3 regions of the Streptomyces sp. NPDC002232 genome follow, and region 3 is predicted to be linked to each of the others. Evidence: riboswitches for the same ligand, from Rfam matches in the RefSeq annotation. Region 3 holds a riboswitch; each other region holds the start of a gene.
What was found. A riboswitch is a leader RNA that binds a small molecule or an ion and turns the genes downstream of it on or off. The one in region 3 is predicted to bind cobalamin.

Region 1 (3,263 bases), on a different contig from region 3:
GTGCAGACACCTGCGCTGCGCTGGGGCCGGTGAGACGGGATCGGGCATGGGGAGCGACATGACGGAGACGATCGACGCCGGATTCCTGGTGCGCTGGCTGGCCGCGGTGGCCGAGGACGTCGACCGGGAGGCGGACCGGCTCACCGAGCTGGACTCGGCCATCGGCGACGCCGACCACGGGGCCAACCTCAAGCGGGGCTTCGCCGCCGTGACGGAGATCCTGGCCAAGGAGCCGCCGGAGACCCCGGGCGCGGTGCTGACCGCCGCCGGGCGGCAGCTGATCTCCACGGTGGGCGGCGCCTCGGGGCCGCTGTACGGGACGCTGCTGCGGCGCGCCGGGAAGACCCTGGGCGAGGACGCGCGGGTCACCCGGGTGCGGCTGGCGGAGGCCCTCGGCGCCGGCGCGGCCGCCGTGGCCCAGCTGGGCGGCGCCCAGGCCGGGGACAAGACGATGCTGGACGCGCTCGTCCCGGCCGTCGAGGGGCTCCGCAGCTCGTACGAGGCGGCCCGGACCGCCGCGGAGGACGGGGCCCTGGCGACCGTACCCCTCCGGGCCCGCAAGGGCCGGGCCAGTTATCTCGGGGAGCGGTCGGTCGGGCACCAGGATCCGGGGGCGACCTCCTCGGCCCTGCTGTTCGCGGCGCTCGCCGACACCGCACGCGCCGAGGGCGCCCGATGAGCGCCGCGCCCGGGTCCGCCGCCCCGGTCGGCATCGTGCTCGTCTCGCACAGCGCGGCGGTCGCGACGGCGGTGGCCGAGCTGGCGCGCGGTCTGGCGGGCGGCGGCGAAACGGCGCCTCTGCTGCCGGCGGGCGGGCTCCCGGACGGCGGTCTCGGGACGAGTTCCGAGCTGATCCGCGCCGCCGCGGAGGCCGTGGACCGGGGGGCCGGGGTGGCGCTCCTGGTCGACCTGGGCAGCGCGGTCCTCACCGTGAAGGCACTGCTCGCCGAGGGCGACGAACTGCCGGAGGGCGCCCGCCTGGTGGACGCGCCGTTCGTCGAGGGAGCGGTCGCCGCGCTCGTCACGGCGAGCGCCGGCGGGGACCTCGACGCGGTGGCCGCGGCGGCCTCGGAGGCGTACTCCTACCGCAAGGAGTGAGCTCCCACGCCGTGTGCGGGGAGTGATCGGCGGGCCGCGCCGGGTGGCGGCCGTGTTGTGATCCAGCAGGTCAACCCACTAATGTCGCAGGGCCTTGGTGTACGGGAAACCGGTGCAGTACCGGTGCGGCCCTCGCCACTGTGATCGGGAGGTCCGGCTCCATCCCCGGGGGGAACACCTCGGGGAGGCCACTGGACCGGCGCGGGAGACCGCGGCGGTGTGGGAAGGCGGAGTCGGGCCGTATGACCGTCAGCCAGGAGACCGGCCGGGGTGCGTTGTCCATCCACGAGGTGCTGGAGAGGTCTCCCGACCATGCATATAGCCGAGGGGTATCTGCCCCCTGTGCACGCCGCCGCCTGGAGCGTCGCGGCCGCGCCGTTCGTCGCCCACGGGGTGCGCGCGCTGACCCGCGAAGTACGGTCCAACCCCGAGTCCACGCTGCTACTGGGCGCCTCCGGCGCCTTCACGTTCGTCCTGTCGGCGCTCAAGCTCCCGTCCGTCACGGGAAGTTGCTCCCATCCGACGGGTACGGGTCTGGGCGCCATCCTCTTCCGGCCCCCGATCATGGCGGTCCTCGGGACGATCACCCTGCTGTTCCAGGCGCTGCTGCTGGCGCACGGCGGGCTGACCACCCTCGGGGCGAACGCCTTCTCGATGGCGATCGTCGGGCCCTGGGCCGGGTACGGGACGTATCTGCTGCTGCGGCGCTCCGGTGCGCCGCTGATGGTGGCCGTCTTCTTCGGCGCGTTCGTCGCCGACCTGTCCACGTACTGCGTCACCAGCGTGCAGCTGGCCCTGGCGTTCCCCGACCCCGCCAGCGGTGTGCCCGGCGCGCTGGCCAAGTTCGGCGGCATCTTCGCCGTGACCCAGATCCCGCTCGCGGTGAGCGAGGGCCTGCTGACGGTGCTCGTGATGCGGCTGCTCACCCAGTCCAGCAAGGGCGAGCTGCTCCGGCTCGGCGTCCTGGGCCGGTCGAAGGCGGAGCGCCAGGAGGAGGTGGCCGCGCGATGAGCCGGAACGCGAAGATCAACACGCTGCTGCTGCTCCTCGTCGCCGCGCTGGCGGTCCTGCCGGTCGCCCTGGGCATGGGCGACCACAAGAAGGAGCCGTTCGCGGGGGCGGACGCGGAGGCGGAGACCGCGATCACGGAGCTCCGTCCGGACTACGAGCCGTGGTTCAGCCCGCTGTACGAGCCGCCGTCCGGGGAGATCGAGTCGGCGCTCTTCGCCCTCCAGGCGGCGCTGGGCGCCGGCGTCCTGGCCTACTACTTCGGGCTCCGGCGCGGCCGCCGCCAGGGCGCGGCCCGCGCGGCGGCCGAGACCGCCGGAGCGGTGCGGACGGAGGGCGCGGGGACCGAGGGCGTCGAGGGCGTGCGGACGGAGACCACCGGGAGGGTACGTACGGAGAGCGCCGAGGCCGTGCGCGCGGAGACCGCCGGAGCGGTGCGTACCGAGAGCGCGGCGAAGGAGGGCGGGGCCGACGGCCTCGGAGGTCCCGGGGCGGCGGGCGGCGGTTCCGCCGACGCCGGGGTCCCGGCGGCCGACGACGGCTCGCGCCCCTTCGACGGCACGGGCGCGTAGCCGCCGATGCTGCCGATCGACGCGGCGGCGCACAGCAGCCGCTGGCGCCGCCGCCATCCCGCGGAGAAGGCTCTCCTCGGCTTCGGCCTGACCCTGTGCGCGGTGACCCTGCCGCCGTGGCCCGGCGCGGTGCTCGTGGCGGCGGCCACGCTCGCGGTGCTGCTGGGCCCGGCCGGAGTGCCGGGTCGGCAGCTGTGGCGGGCGTTCCGCATCCCGCTCGGCTTCTGCGTCACGGGCGCGGTCCCGCTGCTCTTCGCGGTGGGCGGGGCGCGGGGGCCGGTGGCCCTCGCCCCCGACGGTCCCGCGCACGCCGCCGAGTTGCTCCTGCGGACCGCGTCGGCCTCGCTCGGGGTGCTGCTCTTCGCCTTCACGACTCCGGTGTCGGACGTGCTGCCCCGGCTGGTCCGGGCGGGCGTCCCGGCGCCGGTGGTGGACGTGGCGCTCGTGATGTACCGGATCATCTTCCTGCTGCTCGACGCGCTGACGAAGATCCGGCAGGCGCAGGCGGCCCGGCTCGGCCACACCACCCGGGCCGCGACCTGGCGTTCGCTCGCCGGTCTCGGCGCGACGACCTTCGTCCGGGCC
Region 2 (3,263 bases), on a different contig from region 3:
GCGCCCAGGCCGACCGGGCGCCAGCGGGCGTTGGAGCGGCCGGCCTCCTCGGTCGGGTAGAAGTTGATGTCGACGACGCGGTCGAGGAAGGTGACGGCCGTGCGGACGGTCTCGTCCAGGCGCTCCCAGTCGATGTCCGAACCGACGACGAACGAGCCGAGGTTCACGGAGCCCAGGTTGCAGACCGCGGTCTCGCCGTCGTTCGTGACCTCGATGATCTCCGTGCACAGGTTCGAGGAGTGGACGACGGTGCCGGGCACGGCGGTCTGGTTCGCGGTCCGGTTGGAGGCGTCCTTGAACGTCATCCAGCCGTTGCCGGTCTGCGCCAGCGTCCGCATCATCCGGCCGTACAGGTCGCGGGCCGGCATCGTCTTGCGGGCCAGGCCCGCCGCCTCGGCCTTGCGGTAGGCGGCGTCGAACTCCTCGCCGTACAGGTCGACGAGCTCGGGCACGTCCGCCGGGGAGAACAGCGACCACTCGGCGTCGGCGTTGACCCGGCGCATGAACTCGTCCGGGATCCAGTGCGCCAGGTTCAGGTTGTGCGTGCGGCGCTGGTCCTCGCCCGTGTTGTCGCGGAGCTCCAGGAACTCCTCGATGTCCGCGTGCCAGGTCTCCAGGTAGACCGCGGCGGCGCCCTTGCGGCGGCCGCCCTGGTTCACGGCGGCGACGGAGGCGTCCAGGGTCTTCAGGAACGGCACGATGCCGTTGGAGTGCCCGTTGGTGCCGCGGATGAGGGAACCCCGGGCGCGGATGCGGGAGTACGAGAGGCCGATGCCGCCCGCGTGCTTCGAGAGACGCGCGACCTGGTGGTAGCGGTCGTAGATGGAGTCCAGCTCGTCCTGCGGGGAGTCCAGCAGGTAGCAGGAGGACATCTGCGGGTGGCGGGTGCCGGAGTTGAAGAGCGTCGGGGATGAGGGGAGGTAGTCCAGGCGGCTCATCAGGCCGTACAGGGACGCCACTTCGTCCAGGGCGCGGACGCTGTCGTCCTCGGCCAGGCCGCAGGCGACGCGCAGCATGAAGTGCTGCGGGGTCTCGATCACCTTGCGGGTGATCGGGTGGCGGAGCAGGTAGCGCGAGTAGAGCGTGCGCAGGCCGAAGTAGCCGAAGCGGTCGTCGGCGGCCTGGTCGATCGTCGCGTCGAGGCGGTCGGCGTGCAGGGCGGCGAAGGCGGCGGTCCGGTCGGCGATGAGGCCCTCGCGGTGGCCGACGGCGACCGAGGCCGAGAAGCACACGGCTCCCTGGCCGGCCGCCTCGGCGGCGATCGTCAGGGTGAGGAGCCGGGCGGCGAGCCGGGAGTACGCGGGGTCCTCGGCGATCAGGCCGGCGGCGGCCTCGGTGGCCAGCTCGCGCAGCTCCGCCTCGTCCGACCGGGCACTGCGGCCGCGGAGCGCGGCGGCGGCCACCTTGCCGGGGTCGGTGTCCGGGAGGTCGGCGGTGAGATCGGTCAGGGTCCGCAGGAGTACGGTCCCGGGGCCGTCGTTCTCGATCGCTGCGGCCGGATCGGCGGGCGCGATGGTCACGTGGGGGCTCTCCCTCGCTCGGCTCGGGGCCAGGGCGGGGGAGGCGGGCAGGCGGGCACCCGTACGCGCGGGCGCGCCGCGTCCACCGGCCCACTCCGCGAGGCCCGGACGTCTGTGGCACCCGGAACGGACGGACCGGGCGCGCTGTCGGCAGGTCCTCGGACTCACTCCGTACGAATCCGCACGTAGCACACCGTTGCGGGACAGTTCCGGATTCGCGCCGGATTCCCCTGCGTCGACAGCGAGGTCGAGCATACATGTGGGGGGCGCCCCTTCGAGCACCCCCCACATGTTGTGTCGGTCCCGGAGTTACAGTTCGAGTGCGTACGTCCGCAGAGCGTGCTCGGGGAGGGGGTTCCAGTCCCGCTCGGGCGTGCGGACGAAGCCCATCCGCTCGTAGATCCGGTGCGCGGAGACCATCTTGGCGTCCGTGGAGAGGACGAGCCGCGCGCAGCCGTCCAGGGCCCGCGCCCGGTCCAGGCAGGCGCGCACGAGGGCCTCTCCGACGCCCCTGCCGCGGGCCGCCGGGGCGACCACCAGCATCCGGAACTCGGCCTCGCCGGGGACGGCGATGTCGGCCCACGGGGTGCCGCCGGCGGCGAAGGTCACCCCGCCGATGACGGTGTCGTCGGCGTCGGCGGCGACGAGCACCTCGCTCTCGCGGGCCCGCCGGGCCGTGTCGCGCAGCACGTCCAGGTAGAAGTCGTCCTCGCCGTGCAGCAGCAGGCCGTCGTTCAGATAGGTGAGCCCGGTGAGGTCACCGAGCCGCTCGTACTCCTCGGGCCGTACCGCCCTGATCGTGAAGTCCATGCCCGCCAGTCTGCCGCCCGGCGCGCGGAAGGGGCCCGGGAGGTCCCGGGCCCCTTCCGCGCGCGTGGCCGTGGCTCAGTGGGTCGGGGTGCCGACCTTCGGGAGCTCGGTGCGGACGCCGGCGTCGCCCGCGTCCGCCGTGTAGTCCTCCGGGGAGGTCTCGTCGACGCCCTCGGGGGCCTTGACGGCCTTGAGGACGAAGGTCAGGACGACCGTGACGACGACGTTCAGGACGAAGGCGGTGAGGCCGATGTAGCCGATCTCGCCGATGCCCGGGATCTCGGCGGCGGAGCCGCCGAAGTGCTTCTGGGTCGGGCTGGCGACACCGTAGGCGGCGGCCGTGCCGTAGATCATGCCGACGGCCCAGCCGGCGAGCAGCGCCCAGCGGTGGAACCAGCGGGTGAAGAGACCGCCGACGAGCGCCGGGAAGGTCTGGAGGATCCAGATGCCGCCGAGCAGCTGGAAGTTGATCGCGACCGTCTTGTCCATGGTGAGGACGAAGACGAGCGCGCCGACCTTCACCAGGAGCGAGACCAGCTTGGAGACCTTGGTCTCCTGCGCCGGGGTGGCGTCGGGCTTGAGGAAGTCCTTGTAGATGTTGCGGGTGAAGAGGTTGGCCGCGGCGATCGACATGATCGCGGCCGGGACGAGCGCGCCGATGCCGATGGCGGCGAAGGCGACGCCCGCGAACCAGTCCGGGAACATGGTCTCGAAGAGCTGCGGGATGGCGAGCTGGCCGTTCGTGACCTTGATGCCGGCGGCGATCGCCATGAAGCCGAGCAGCGCGAGCAGGCCCAGCATCAGCGAGTACAGCGGCAGGATCGTGGTGTTGCGGCGGATGACCTCACGGCTCCGGGACGACAGGGTCGCCGTGATGGAGTGCGGGTACATGAAGAGCGCGAGCGCCGAGCCGAGCGCGAGCGTCGCGTACGT
Region 3 (3,263 bases):
CCACGGGACGGCGGGAGGTCGCCCTCCTCGCGGTGTACGGCTCGGTCTCCGGCTATCTGTTCGGCTTCCTGCTCAACCTGTCCTTCTGGCCCTTCTCCCTGGACCCGAACAGCTCGATCGCCTACCTTCCGGGGCTGCCGTTCACCGAGCAGTTCCAGCGGTACGTCGCCTTCGACCTGGCGACCTCGCTCGGCTGGGACACCGGCCGCGCCGTCACCAACCTCGTCGTCATCACCCTGGCGGGACCCGCCGTCCTCACCGTCTTCCGCCGTGCCGCCCGCAAGGCCCGCTTCCAGGCTCCGATCCGGTTCGCCGGTCGGGACAGGGGCCCGGACGCCACGGCCGGATGAACCACCGACCACATCCCTCGTCGAGAGGAACACCATGCGCACCACCCTGCTCCGCCGCGCCGCCGTGACCACCGCCGCGCTCGGTCTCGCCCTGACCACCGCACCCGCCGTCGCGCAGGCCGAGACCGCGGCCACGTTCACGAACGCGCCGGTGAGAGTCACCGTCAGCGTCCAGGGCCCCGACGGCCTGCTCTTCAAGAAGAAGATCTTCACCTGGGGCCACGACGTGACGACCGCCGCCGGCGGCGCGCACCAGTGCGACGGCACCAACGGTGGCGCGCACGCCACGAAGGTCCCCACCCCGACGGCCGCCCTCGACCACGCGGCCAAGCGCAACGGCTTCACGTGGGACGGCACCTGGTACGCGTCCTTCGACGACTACGCGGTGGAGACCGTGAAGGGCGTGAGCGGGGGCGGCTCGGCCTACTGGAGCATCTCCGTGAACGGCACCCCGACCCCGGTCGGCGGCTGCCAGTTCGAGATAGAGAACGGCGACCAGGTCGCCTTCACCTGGACTTCCTTCTGACCGACGGCCCGACGGGTCCAAGATCGGCCTGTGGTAGTTTGCCCGGGCCAGTCGCACCTCTGTACGTATCCATACGGTATGTGCACGGGTCAGGGAATCCGGTGGGAATCCGGAGCTGACGCGCAGCGGTGAGGGTGACGGGCGGAGCATCGGCCACTGGGCCCCGAGGGGTCCGGGAAGGCGCTCCGTCCGGACGACCCCGAGTCCGAAGACCTGCTGGCGGCCCGGACGGCGCGTGCCGCCGTCCGGGAAGCACCGTACGACAGGCTCCGCGCATGAGCCGTGACGCAGAGGACCCCTCACCGTGCACCTCGCACCTTCCGTCCGTTCCGCCGTGCTGCTCGTGGCCGGTTCCGTGCTCGTCGCCGGCTGTGGCGCCGGCGGCACGGCCGCCTCGCCCGGGGCGAAGGCGGCCGGGCCCGGCGCTCCGGTCGCTCTCGACAACTGCGGGCAGCGCGTCCAGGTCGATCACGCGCCCCGCCGGGCCGTCGCCCTCGACCAGGGCTCGGCCGAGATCCTGCTCTCCCTCGGGCTGGCGGACCGGATGGTGGGGACCGCGACCTGGACGGACCCGGTCCTCAAGGGCCTGGAGAAGGCGAACGCGAAGGTCCCCCGGCTCGCGGACCGCTACCCCTCCTTCGAGAAGGTCCTCGACACCGAGCCCGACTTCGTCAGCGCCTCCTTCCTCTACACCCTGGGCAAGGGCGGCGTGGCCCCCAGGGAGCGGTTCACGAAGCTCGGCGTACCGACCTATCTGTCCCCCACCGACTGCGTCGGCAAGGACAACAGCGGCGACGGCGACGGCCTGCGCACCCGGCCGCTGACCATGGACACCGTGTACGGCGAGATCCGCGACCTGGCCAGGATCTTCGAGGTCCCGGAGCGGGGCGAGAAGCTCGTCGGAGAGCTCCGCGCCCGCGTGGCGAAGGCCAGGGCCGGTGCCGACTTCGGCGACGCGTCCGTCCTCTACTGGTTCTCCGACTCCCAGGGGCCGTACATGGCCGGCTGCTGCGGTGCGCCGGGCATCGTCAGCGGGACGCTCGGCGTGAAGAACGTCTTCGACGACACCAAGGAGGAGTGGCCGCAGATCAACTGGGAGACCGTCGCCGACCGCGACCCCGACGTGCTGGTGATCGCCGACCTGACCCGCAAGGCCCAGTCGGCCGAGAGCGCCGCGAAGAAGATCGAGTTCCTGGAGTCCCACCCGGTCACCCGGAACATGACGGCCGTGCGGAAGAAGCGGTACGTGATCCTCAGCGGCCAGGCCATGAACCCGACGATCCGCACCGTCGAGGGCATCGAGAAGGTGGCCGCCGCGCTGCGGACGTACGGGCTCGCGAAGTGACGCCGTCGGGCACGGGCACGGCGGAACGGACGCTCTCCGGGAGGGGGATGCCCTCGCGGGCCCTCCCGCCGGTCGCCGGAGCGGCCGGGCTCCTCCTGCTGTGCGCCTCCGTCGCCCTCGCCGTCACCATCGGCCCGGCCGACATCCGCGTCGCGGACGCCTGGTCGGTGGTCGTCTCCCACCTCGGGGGAAGCCCGTCGGACCTGAGCGCGATCCGCGACGGCATCGTGTGGGAGCTGCGGCTGCCCCGTACCCTCCTCGCGGCCGTGTGCGGAGCCGGACTCGCCGTCTGCGGGGCGGTGATGCAGTCCCTGCTGCGCAATCCGCTGGCCGATCCGTTCGTACTGGGCGTCTCCTCCGGCGCCTCCACGGGCGCCGTCGCGGTCGTCGTCCTCGGCGTGGGCGGGGGTCTCGTGTCCGTCGCCGGGGGCGCCTTCCTGGGCGCGCTGTGCTCCTTCGCCCTGGTGCTGCTGCTGAGCCACACGCTGGGCGGGTCGACCGACAAGGTGGTCCTGGCCGGAGTGGCGGCGATGCAACTGTTCTCGGCGCTGACCTCGTTCGTCGTGATGACGGCCGCCGACGCCGAGACCACCCGGGGCGTCCTCTTCTGGCTGCTGGGCTCGCTCACCGGCGCGGGCTGGACGGACGTCGGCGTGTGCGCCGCCGTCCTCGCCGTCGCTCTGCTGGTTTGCGGTGGTCACGCCCGCACCCTGGACGCCTTCGCGTTCGGGGAGGACGCGGCGGCGGCGCTCGGCGTGGCCGTGGGCCGGACCCGTCTGGTCCTCCTCACCGTCACCGCGCTGCTCACGGCCGTCCTGGTCTCCTCGGCGGGTGCGATCGGCTTCGTCGGTCTGGTCCTGCCGCACGCGGTCCGCGCCCTGGCCGGCCCGGGCCACGCCCGGTTGCTTCCCCTGGCGGCGCCGGCCGGGGCGATCTTCCTGGTGTGGGCCGACACCCTGGCCCGTACCGTCCTCGACCCTCAGGAGGTGCCGGTCGGGGTGGTGACGTCGCTGGTCGGCGTCCCCGCGTTCGTCCTCGTCCT

Region 1: it holds a riboswitch for cobalamin, as region 3 does, so the genes downstream of both, ACFYXU_RS14765 (energy-coupling factor ABC transporter permease) here and ACFYXU_RS20040 (ABC transporter substrate-binding protein) in region 3, are expected to answer to the same signal.
Region 2: it holds a riboswitch for cobalamin, as region 3 does, so the genes downstream of both, ACFYXU_RS02250 (ribonucleoside-diphosphate reductase subunit alpha) here and ACFYXU_RS20040 (ABC transporter substrate-binding protein) in region 3, are expected to answer to the same signal.

Annotation. Positions count from the first base shown of each region.
Region 1 covers NZ_JBIARV010000003.1:492,749-496,011, reverse strand. The annotation lists gene dhaK (dihydroxyacetone kinase subunit DhaK) at 1-33, shown strand, start outside; gene dhaL (dihydroxyacetone kinase subunit DhaL) at 59-679, shown strand; gene ACFYXU_RS14770 (PTS-dependent dihydroxyacetone kinase phosphotransferase subunit DhaM) at 676-1,098, shown strand; cobalamin riboswitch at 1,149-1,383, shown strand; gene ACFYXU_RS14765 (energy-coupling factor ABC transporter permease) at 1,411-2,109, shown strand; gene ACFYXU_RS14760 (energy-coupling factor ABC transporter substrate-binding protein) at 2,106-2,678, shown strand; gene cbiQ (cobalt ECF transporter T component CbiQ) at 2,685-3,263, shown strand, end outside.
Region 2 covers NZ_JBIARV010000001.1:510,619-513,881, reverse strand. The annotation lists gene ACFYXU_RS02250 (ribonucleoside-diphosphate reductase subunit alpha) at 1-1,520, opposite strand, end outside; cobalamin riboswitch at 1,652-1,792, opposite strand; gene ACFYXU_RS02245 (GNAT family N-acetyltransferase) at 1,830-2,330, opposite strand; gene mctP (monocarboxylate uptake permease MctP) at 2,406-3,263, opposite strand, start outside.
Region 3 covers NZ_JBIARV010000004.1:462,419-465,681, reverse strand. The annotation lists gene ACFYXU_RS20050 (ECF transporter S component) at 1-350, shown strand, start outside; gene ACFYXU_RS20045 (DUF4430 domain-containing protein) at 385-876, shown strand; cobalamin riboswitch at 942-1,093, shown strand; gene ACFYXU_RS20040 (ABC transporter substrate-binding protein) at 1,181-2,221, shown strand; gene ACFYXU_RS20035 (FecCD family ABC transporter permease) at 2,269-3,263, shown strand, end outside.